DNA from 2 places in the Stenotrophomonas sp. NA06056 genome. Region 2 is predicted to be linked to the other one. Evidence: predicted binding sites of a transcription regulator. Region 2 holds the regulator's gene; the other holds the start of a gene.

Region 1 (5,422 bases), 1.8 Mb from region 2:
CTGATCGCACGGTTGCCGGCATGAGCACCCCGACGATCCGGATCGCACTGGCCGACGACCAGGCACTGGTGCGTGCCGGCCTGCGTGCGTTGCTGCAGGGGCTGGGGATGCACGTGGTGCTGGAAGCCGAGGACGGCCAGGCACTGCTGCAGGCGCTCGCCACGCACGAAGTGGACGTGGTGCTCAGCGATATCCGCATGCCCGGCATGGATGGTGTCGAGGCCCTGCGCCAGCTGCGTGCGCGTGGCGACAGCACGCCCTGCCTGCTGCTGACCACCTTCGACGAGAGTGACCTGCTGCTGCGTGCCAGTGAGGCCGGCGCGCAGGGCTTCCTGCTCAAGGACGCAGCGCCGGAAGACCTGCGCGAGGCCATCGAGCGGGTCGCTGCCGGCCAGACACTGTTGCTGCCGGTCAGCACCGAACCGGTACGGGCACGCTATCGATTCCATGACGAAGCGCCGCCCAGTGATACCTTCGGCGAGCGCGAGGTAGCGATCCTGCGCTTGCTGGCCGGTGGCTACAGCAACAAGGAAATCGCACGCAGCCTGTTCCTGGCCGAGGGCACGGTGAAGAACTACGTATCCACCCTGCTGGACAAGCTGGGTACGCGTGATCGCACCCGCGCGGTACTCAAGGCCATCACCCTGCGAATCATCTAGAGCCGACGCCATGAATCCCATCCTGCACGTTGAAGTTCCCGTTGCCGACCTGGACCGCGCCATCGCGTTCTATCGGCAATGGCTGCAGGTGGACGTCGCTGCGCCGATCAACGTGCACGACTGCCGGATGGCGTACCTGCCATTCAACGACGCGGACGTGGGGGCCAGCATGGCGCTGGTGCACGGCGCCGACTACCTGCCCTCGGAGCAGGGCGCGCGGATCTACCTGGGTGTGGATGATCTGGATGACAGTCTGCGGCGCGCGTTGCAGGCCGGCGCGGTGCTGTGCTTTGGCCCAGCCGTGGCCGGTGACTGGCGGGTTGCCGAGATCCGCGACAGCGAGGGCAACCGGATTGCCCTGCAGGCGCTCGTCAACGCGTAGCGCCAATGGCAGCAACCGAGGGCCGAAAGCTCTACGCGGATGGGGCCTGCGATCGCTGCAGCCAGTCGGCGATGGCCGGGTCCAGTCGCGGATCGTCCGGAAGGCGCATGCCGAAGCCCTGCTGCAGCACCTCGCGCACGTCCTGTACATCGCGCAGCGGGCGCTTGGCCGGCACTTGCCCGGGGCGGTATTCGGTGTAGTTGCCGCTGCCGATGGTGCGTCGCCAATCCGGCCCGGTCAGTGACGCACGCAGTTGGCCCGGGAAGCTCGACTGCGGATGCGTGCACACGTACCAGTTGCCCACCTCGTTGTCGATCGGCGCCGGTGGCTGCAGATCGAAGCGGTACAGCGCCCGCCAGTCGTCCGCTGCTTCGGCGGCGAGCATGAAATCGCCATCATCCAGGCGTTGCACGCGGTAGCGCTCATGCGGTGTGTCCTGCACGGCAGTCTCATGCAGGCGCAATGGCACGGTCGGGGTCAGGCTGCCGAAGCCGGTATCGACCAGCCAGTCTTCGTCCTGCAGGCGCACCCGCAGCAGCAGATGGGTACGCGCGGTCAACTCGCCATCGGTGGCCGACAACAGCACCCGTGCGCTCAGCGGCTGCGCGTCGAAGCCCAGGGCGTGCAGCAGCGCCAGGAACGCGCCATTGAGTTCGAAGCAGTAGCCGCCGCGCTGCGCGTGCAGCAGCTTGTGCTGGACGCTGTCGAGGTCGATGGCGACCGCATCGCGCAGCAGGCTGGTCAGCGTCTCGAACGGCAGCAGCGCGTTGTGGTGCTGCTGCAGCAGGGTCAGCCCGGCGAGGGTGAGTGGTGGTCGGGCATCCAGCTGCAGGCGCTGCAGATAGCGGGGGACATCGATGGACATGACGGTCAACACGGGCAGGGGGCTCTACTGTGCTACCGCAACTGGGGTTGAGGTCAAGTGTGCCTCCCCGGTGTCATCCCCCCGTCGCCTGCGGCCGGTACAACAGCGACGACCGGCCACTGTCCGCGGCAGGATTCACTTCGGCGCTAAAGTTGCGCTGAAGCCGGCCGATACAGGTGCGTCCTTCCGCCTGGAGTCTGTCATGTCGGCCGTCGTTCCCCACCTTCGGTCCCTGCGTAGCCGCGTTGCCGGGTTGCGTTCCCGTTTCCCTGGCCTGCTGCGCTGGCTGCAGCCCCATCGGCTCAGCGTCGCCGACAAGCTCAAGGCGACCCTGCTGGTCTGCAGCCTGGGCCTGCTGGCCATCGCCGCCGTCCATGCCTGGACCAACCAGGCGAGCACGCAGGCGGCGCGCGATCAGGCCAGCTACCAGCACGGCAGTGATCGCGTGGCTTCGCTGGCCGCTCGCGTGGCCGAGGCCCGGCGCCTGCAGACCCAGTATGCGCGCAGTTTCGATGATGCAGACCGCAGCCAGTTGCTGGCCACGCAGCAGATGTTGAAGCAGGACCTGCAGGCGTTGCGTGACATGCCGATGGATGCGGGACGACGCAGGGTGCTGCAGGCGATGGCCGAGTCTGTGGATGCATTCTCGCAGGGCATCGCCGCGTTGTTCGAGCGGGTGGATGAGATGGGACGCGGCGACGCCGGTCTGGCCGCGCAGCTGCAGCAGGCTGCCGACGCACTGCAGACGCAGGTGGATGCGCTGGAGCGTCCTGCGTTGTCCCTGCATGTGCAGCGGATGCGGCGCCAGGAAGCGTTGCTGCTGCTCGACGGCGATTCCACCCATGCTGATCGTGCCAGCGAAGAAAAGCTGCCCTTCGATCTGGCACTGACCGGCCTGCCCGCCGAGGTGCAGGAGCGCGTGCGCAACGGGATGGAAGCGTACCAGGCGGCGTTGCTGGGCTATACCGCCGCGCGCGTCGGCCTGGATGTGGAGGCGCAATCGCTGCTTGAGACCGCCGCGGCCGTGGGCCCGGCATTGGCTGCGTTCCAGCAGGCCCAGGTTGCAGCACTGGGACAGGCACAACTGCGCCAGCAGTCAGGCGCAAGGACGGCCAGCGCGCTGTTCGTGGCCACCCTGCTGCTGGTGGCTGGTGTGCTGATCACCAGCCTGGTGCTGGTGGTGCGTGCAGTGCGTCGGCCGATCCAGGACACCCTGCGCTTTGCCGGTGATATTGCTGATGATCGGCTCGACACTACGCTGCGCGTGCACAACGCCAACGATGAGATCGGCCAGCTCGCGCAGCGTCTGGTCGACATGCAGCAGCGCCTGCGTGCGCGGATCGAGACCGAGCGCGCGCTGGCACGCGGTAACACGCGCGTGCGGCAGGCGCTGGACAGCGCGCAGACTGGCTTGATGGTGGTTGATGCGGAAGGGCAGGTGGCCTACGCCAACCCGGCGCTGCTGCAGCTGCTGGGTCTTTCCGCAGAGGCCTTGCTCGGCAGCGACGCGGTTCGCCTGCATCCGGCGCTGGGGGGGCTGATCGGCGTGCGGCAGCGCGAAGAGCGCGAGATCGGCCACGCCGGTACCCGCTACCAGTTGATCGCCAATGCCATCGTCGAGGACGACCACTTCCTTGGCGTGGCAGTGGAATGGCGCAGTCGCGCGCTGGAAACGCTGCTTGAAACCGAAGTGGCGGCACTGGTCGACGCGGCGGCGCATGGCGAGCTGCAGGGGCGCATCGCACTGCAGGGCAAGCAAGGGTTCGTACGCACGCTGTCGACCAGCATCAATCGCCTGCTGTCCACCTTCGAGAGCAACCTTGGCGATCTGCAGGCGCTGCTGGCTGCATTGGCACGCGGTGACCTGAGCGTGCGCATGGAAGGCGACCTGCAGGGCGTATTCGCGCGCATGCGTGACGATGCCAACGCCACCGTCGCGCAGCTGGGCCACATTGTCACCCGTATCCAGCAGGCCACGCTCCGTCTGGATGTGGGGGTCGGCGAGATCGTCGCCGGCCATCACGATCTTTCCCAGCGCACGGAGCAACAAGCGGCCAACCTGGAAGAAACCGCGGCATCGATGCATGAGCTGACCGACACCGTCGGCCGCAATGCCGACGCCGCGGGACGCGCTGACGGACTGGTGCGTGATGCCGCCAGGGTGGCCGAGCGCGGCGGTACCGCGGTCGGCCAGGTGGTGGCGACCATGCAGGGCATCAGCGCGTCGTCGCGGCGCATCGGCGACATCATCCAGCTGATCGATGGCATCGCCTTCCAGACCAACATCCTGGCCCTCAACGCGGCCGTGGAAGCCGCGCGGGCAGGCGAGCAGGGCCGCAGCTTTGCGGTGGTCGCCGCCGAGGTGCGGTTGTTGGCCCAGCGCAGCGCGGATGCGGCCAAGCAGATCAAGGGACTGATTGAGGATTCGGTAGCGCGGGTTGGCCAGGGCAGTACGCAGGCCGAGCAGGCGGGCACCACGATGGATGAGATCGTCAGCAGCGTGCAGCAGTTGGCCGGGCTGCTGGCCGGCATCCGCAGTGCTTCGCATGAGCAGCATGCGGGGATCGCCCAGGTGAACCAGACCGTCGTGCAGATGGAGGCCAGCACGCAGCGCAATGCCAGCCTGGTTGAAGAAGCTGGTGCATCGACCGCGCAGATGCAGGCCCAGGTGCAGGCGCTGGCCGAAGCGGTGGCAGCGTTCCGCCTGCAGCCCGAGCGGCGGGCGCAGGCCGCGGCGTGATGGCCTGATCGCCTTCGCCGGGCCATGCCCGGCGAACGGACTCAATACACGTCGCGCCGGTAACGTCCGTTTTCCAGCAGCGTTTCCACTGCTTCATCGCCCAGTGCCTCGCGCAGCACCTGGTCCACGCCTTCGGCCATGCCGTGCAGCGATCCACACACATGGATCACTGCACCGCGTGCCAGCCACGCATGGAGTTCATCCACCGCAGCGCGCAGTCGATGCTGCACGTAGCCGCCATCGTCCACATCACGCGAGTACGCCTGGTCCAAGCGCAGCAGGTGCGCGTCAGCCTGCCACCGGGTGATCTCGTCGGCGAACAGGAAGTCGTGTGCGCGCTGGCGCTCGCCAAACAACAGCCAATGACCGTGCTCACCCTGATGCGCGGCTTCACGCAGCAGGCTGCGCAGGCCGGCGATGCCCGTGCCGTTGCCGATCAGTACCATCGGTGCGCCCGGCTGCCGATGGAAACCCGGGTTGCGATGCACGCGGGCAGCAACGGCACTGCCAACGGGTGCATGCAGGGTCAGCCAACCCGAGCCGAGGCCCGCGCGGCCGGCTGCGTCGTGAACCCGCCGGACCACCAGCTCCACGTGGCCATCGGCAGCGCATGAGGCGATGGAGTACTCACGCCCAGGCAGTGGCGGCAGGCCCGACAACCACAGGCCTGCATCCTGCACCTGTACGTCACCATCCGGCTCGGGCAGCACGCGTTCGCTGGCCAGTTCCAGCAGCGTCTTCGTACCACCGTCGAGCAGCACCGGTTGCAGGGGATC
Region 2 (5,422 bases):
TGCGCCGGTTGCCGTGCAGCCGACAGAGCTTGTGCCCGCACCGCTGCCGACCCTGGCGCCGGCACCGGCGCTGACCCTGGTCGCCGACGACGCCGAAATCCGCCACCTGCGCCAGGAAGTGGCCGGTATGCGCCAGGTGATCGAGCGCGAGATGAACCGCTTCACCGACGAGCGCCTGCGCGGCTGCCCGGTGCGCGCCACTGCGCTGGACCTGATGGACGAGTACGGCTTCGACGCTGGCATCGCCCGCGACGTGGCCATGCAGATTCCGTTGGAGACCGAAGCCCATCGTGGCCGCGGCCTGATGCTGGGGTTGATCTCGCGCAAGCTGCCGATCGCCCCGGTCGATCCGATGGAAGAAGGCGGTGTGATCGCCCTGGTCGGCCCGACCGGCGCCGGCAAGACCACCACCATCGCCAAGCTGGCCTCGCGCTTCGCTGAAGCCCATGCGGCCCGCGATGTCGCCCTGGTCACCACCGATACGATGCGCATCGGCGCCCGTGAACAGCTGTACGGCTACGGCCGCCAGCTCGGCATCGCGGTGCACGAGGCCAACAGCGGCACCGACCTGGACCAGCTGCTGGAGCGATTGAAGGACTACAAGCTGGTGCTGATCGACACCGCCGGCCTGGGCCCGCGCGACCGTGCGCTGGCCGCCCAGCTGCAGTGGCTGCGCGCCGCCCGCCAGGTGCGCACCCTGCTGGTGCTGCCGGCCAACACCAGCTTCGGTGACATGGACGAGGTGGTCCGCCGCTTCGGCGCAGCCAACCTGCAGGGCCTGGTACTGAGCAAGCTGGACGAGACCGGCCGCTTCGGCAACGCCCTGTCGGTGGCGGTGGACCACAAGCTGCCGATCACCTGGGTGACCGATGGCCAGGACGTCCCGGACGACCTGCACCGGGCCAGTGCAGCCAATCTTGTACTTCGCCTTGAAGATTTGCGCCGCGCGGCCGATATGCCCTGCAACCCGGAGTTGAACCATGCCGTCGCGTGAGTACGCCAAGCTGACCACCACCTTCCCGCTGACGGCGACCCGCAGCGAGCCGCTCGGCCCTGTGCGCACGATTGCCGTGACCGGCGGCAAGGGCGGCGTCGGCAAGACCAACGTGTCGGCCAACCTGGCCGTGGCGCTTGCCGGCATGGGCAAACGCACCCTGTTGCTGGATGCCGACCTCGGCCTGGCCAACATCGACGTGATCCTCGGCCTGAACCCCACCAATACCCTGGCCGACCTGGTCGCTGGCCGCTGCAGCCTGGATGACGTGATCATCGAAGGCCCGAACGGCGTACTGGTGGTCCCGGCCGCGTCCGGTCGCCGGCACATGGCCGAGCTGGCCCCGGCCGAGCACGTGGGCCTGGTCAACGTGTTCTCCGAACTGGAACGCGAGCTGGACATCATGGTGGTGGACACCGCCGCCGGCATCAACGATGGCGTGCTGACCTTCTGCCAGGCCGCGCAGGACACCGTGGTCGTGGTCTGCGATGAACCGGCCTCGATCACCGACGCCTACGCCCTGATCAAGGTGCTGTCGCGCGAACGTGGCGTGGACCGCATCCAGGTGGTGGCCAACATGGTGCGCGACCCCAACGAAGGCCGCGTGCTGTACGAGAAGCTGACCCGCGTCTGCGAGAAATTCCTCGCCGATGTCTCGCTGAACTACCTCGGCTGCGTGCCGCAGGACGACTGGCTGCGCCTGTCGGTGCAGCGCCAGCAGCCCGTGGTGAAGGCCTATCCGTCCAGCCCGTCGGCACTGGCGATCACCGAGATCGCCCGCCGCACCGCCCGCTGGCAGGCACCCACCGAGCCGCGCGGTGGCGTCGAGTTCTTCCTCGAACGCATCATCAAGCAGCGTGGGGTGGCCGCATGAAAGGCGCCGCCCAGTACAGAGAGGTCCAGCGCACGGCGGCCAATGAGGTCATCGCCCAGCACTCGGACCTGGTGCGGCGCATCGCCCACCATCTGGCCGCACGTCTGCCGGCCAGCGTTGAAGTGGACGACCTGATCCAGGCCGGCATGATGGGCCTGATCGAAGCGTCGCGCAGCTACGACGCCGATCAGGGCGCTTCGTTCGAGACCTACGCCTCGATCCGCATCCGCGGCTCGATGATCGATGAGATCCGTCGTGGCGACTGGGTACCGCGTTCGGTGCACCGCCGTGCCCGCGACGCTGCTGCCACCATCCGCCGCCTGGAGCAGAGCACCGGTCGCGCCGCCAGCGCCACCGAAGTGGCTGCCGCGATGGAGATGCCGCTGCCCGAGTACCTGCGCCTGATGGAAGATGCCTCGCGCGGCCAGGTGCTGAGCCTGGAATCACGCATTGAAGACCAGGGCGAGCTCGACACCGTCGCCCAGGGCGGCCCGACCCCGCAGCAGGTGCTGGAACGCGGCGAGTTCGGTCGTGAGCTGGGCAACGCCATCGGCCACCTGCCCGAGCGCGAACAGCTGGTGCTGTCGCTCTACTACGAGCAGGAACTGAATTTGAAAGAGATCGGCGCAGTGCTCGGCGTGAGCGAGTCGCGGGTCTGCCAGATCCACGGCCAGGCGGTCCTGCGCCTGCGTGGCCGACTGAAGATTTTCGAGGCGGCCGACGCCGGCCTCGAGAGCTGATCAACAAAGGAACTCTGCTTTGAACAAGAACATGCGCATCCTGATCGTCGACGACTTCTCGACCATGCGTCGTATCGTCAAGAACCTGCTGGGCGATCTGGGCTTCACCAATACCGCCGAAGCCGAGGACGGGCATGCCGCGCTGTCGTTGCTGCAGAGCCAGCCGTTCGATTTCGTGGTCACCGACTGGAACATGCCGGTGATGACCGGCATCGAACTGCTCAAGGCGATCCGTGCCGATGCCAAGCTGAAGACCCTGCCGGTGCTGATGGTGACGGCCGAAGCCAAGCGCGAGCAGATCATCGAAGCGGCGCAGAACGGCGTTAACGGTTACATCATCAAGCCGTTCACCGCACAGACGCTGGAAGAGAAGCTCGGCAAGATCTTCGAACGCCTGGCGGCCAGCGCTTGATGGACACCACGGTCGACAAGAGCGCCCTTGCCCTGCGCCTGCAGGAAGCCCTGGACGCACTGGAATCCGGTGACGAGGCTGCCTGGCGCCAGCGCATCGACGGCCTGGTCGCGCTGCGTACCCAGCCGATGATGAGCGGCCTTTCGCGGCTGGCCCGCGAACTGGGCCAGGCGCTGGGCGAACTGCCGACCGTGCCCGATGAAGCCGGCGAGCTGGACGATGCCTGCGCGCGCCTGGACCACGTGGTGGCGATGACCGAACAGGCCACCCACCGCACCCTGGACCTGGCAGAAGAGTGCCGCAGCCTGACCGAACAGCTGCGCGCCGATGGCCTGCAGCCGGGCCAGGACGTGCAGCTCGACCGCATCCGCCACAACCTCACCGAGATCGCCCTGACCCAGAGTTACCAGGACCTGACCGGACAGATCATCCGCCGCGTGGTCGGCATCGTGCGCCGCGTGCATGAGGGTTTCGGCGCGCTCGGCCTGCCGCCGGAACAGCATCGCACCGACCCGGAACTGGCCGGGCCGGCACTGAAGGGGCTGGACCGCCATGCGGTCTCGCAGAACGACGCCGACGACCTGTTGTCGGATCTGGGGCTGTAACCATGGGCGCGGTAGCCGACGACATCACTGCCGATTTCATCATCGAGGCCCAGGAAATCCTGGATCGCCTCGGCGAACAGCTGGTGTCGCTGGAACAGGCACCGCAGGACAATGACCAGCTCAACGCGGTGTTCCGTGGCTACCACACGCTGAAAGGCGGCGCTGGATTCCTCGGCATCACCGCGATGGTCGAACTGTGCCACGCCGCCGAAGAGGCGCTGGGCGCCGCGCGCGCCGGCCAGGCCGTATTGCAGGCCCATCACTTCGATGCCGCCCAGCAATCGCTGGACTACCTGCAGTCGATGCTTGACGCGGTGTCTTCAGGCACCGAGCCGGGCTTTGCCCCACCCGAACTGGTCGCCCAGTTCGATGTGCATGGCGGTGGCGCAGCAGCGCCATCGGCCGCGGCGCCGAGTACCGGCGGGAGTGACCTGATCACCGACGACGAATTCGAGGCCCTGCTCGACCAGCTGCACGGCGGCAAGGCGCCGGCACCCGTGGCGGCGGCGAAGAAGGCCGACGACATGATCAGCGAGGACGAGTTCGAGGCATTGCTCGATCAGCTGCATGGCGGCGCCGCCCCGGGCAGCAACCCCACCGCAGCGATTGTCGCCGTACCGGCACCACGACCGACGCCCGCGCCGGCCGCACCAGTCGCCAAGCCGGCGCCCAACAAGCCCGTCGCCGAAGCCGAACACACCGTGCGCGTGGATACCAAGCGCCTGGATGCCATCGTCAACCTGATCGGCGAACTGGTGCTGTCACGAAACCGGCTGAAGACGCTGCGCACCCGCCTGCGCGATGAAGAGCTGGACCGCGCGGTGTCGACGCTGGATATCGCCACCGCACGCTTGCAGTCGGCAGTGATGCGCACCCGCATGCAGCCGGTCGGCAAGGTGTTCTCGCGCTTCCCGAAGGTGGCGCGCGACGTTGCGCGTTCGCTGAAGAAGGAAGTGGATCTGGAGCTGATCGGCGCCGAGACCGAGCTTGACCGCAACCTGGTCGAAGCACTGGCCGATCCGCTGGTGCACCTGGTCCGCAACGCCATCGACCATGGCGTGGAAATGCCTGACCTGCGCGAAGCGCAGGGCAAGCCGCGGATGGGCCACGTGCGCCTGTCGGCACAGCAGGAAGGCGACTACGTCAGCATCGAAGTGCAGGACGACGGTGCAGGCATCGATCCGGAGAAGCTGCGTGCCAAGGCGCGCGAGAAGGGCCTGATCGATCCGGAAGCCGCTGCCCGCCTGAGCAGTGAGGAATGCCTGCACCTGGTGTTCCTGCCGGGGTTCTCGACCAAACAGCAGGTGACCGATATCTCCGGCCGCGGCGTCGGCATGGACGTGGTGCAGTCACGCATCCGCGAGCTGAGCGGGCAGATCCAGATCCAGTCGGAACTGGGCCGCGGCAGCCGCTTCATGATCCGCGTACCGCTGACCCTGGCGATCCTGCCGACCCTGCTGGTGCAGGCCGGCGAAGACGTCTACGCGCTGCCGCTGGCCCGTGTGATGGAAGTGCTGCATGCACCGCGCACCTCGCTGGGCTGGTTCGACGGCCGCGCCGTGCTTGACCGCCGCTCGCACACGCTGGCGCTGGTCGATCTGCGGCAATGGCTGGATGTGACGCCGGCCGCCTCGCCCCTGCTGACCATCGTCGTGCTGCAGGCCGGTGAGGCACGCTTCGGGCTGGTGGTGGACCAGGTGCGCGGGCGCGAGGAAGTGGTCATCAAACCGCTGCCGAAAGCCCTGCGCGGCCTGCGCGGTTATGCCGGTGCAACCTTGATCGGCGATGGTCGCATGG

What was found. Region 2 encodes FliA, which starts transcription of late flagellar genes. Its sites were predicted from a motif close to TAAAGTTTNNCNNNCNNNGGCCGATAA; they were not measured.
Region 1: a site for FliA is predicted at 2,054-2,080, ahead of HUT07_RS17990 (methyl-accepting chemotaxis protein). Genes of this name have one in related genera too.

The regions. Positions count from the first base shown of each region.
Region 1 is NZ_CP054931.1:3,976,573-3,981,994, reverse strand. Features, by position in the region: gene HUT07_RS18010 (histidine kinase) at 1-24, shown strand, start outside; gene HUT07_RS18005 (response regulator transcription factor) at 21-659, shown strand; gene HUT07_RS18000 (VOC family protein) at 670-1,041, shown strand; gene HUT07_RS17995 (arylamine N-acetyltransferase) at 1,073-1,906, opposite strand; gene HUT07_RS17990 (methyl-accepting chemotaxis protein) at 2,109-4,646, shown strand; gene HUT07_RS17985 (sulfite reductase flavoprotein subunit alpha) at 4,688-5,422, opposite strand, start outside.
Region 2 is NZ_CP054931.1:2,200,772-2,206,193, forward strand. Features, by position in the region: gene flhF (flagellar biosynthesis protein FlhF) at 1-994, shown strand, start outside; gene HUT07_RS09755 (P-loop NTPase) at 981-1,868, shown strand; gene HUT07_RS09760 (RNA polymerase sigma factor FliA) at 1,865-2,608, shown strand; gene cheY (chemotaxis response regulator CheY) at 2,628-3,020, shown strand; gene HUT07_RS09770 (protein phosphatase CheZ) at 3,020-3,625, shown strand; gene HUT07_RS09775 (chemotaxis protein CheA) at 3,628-5,422, shown strand, end outside.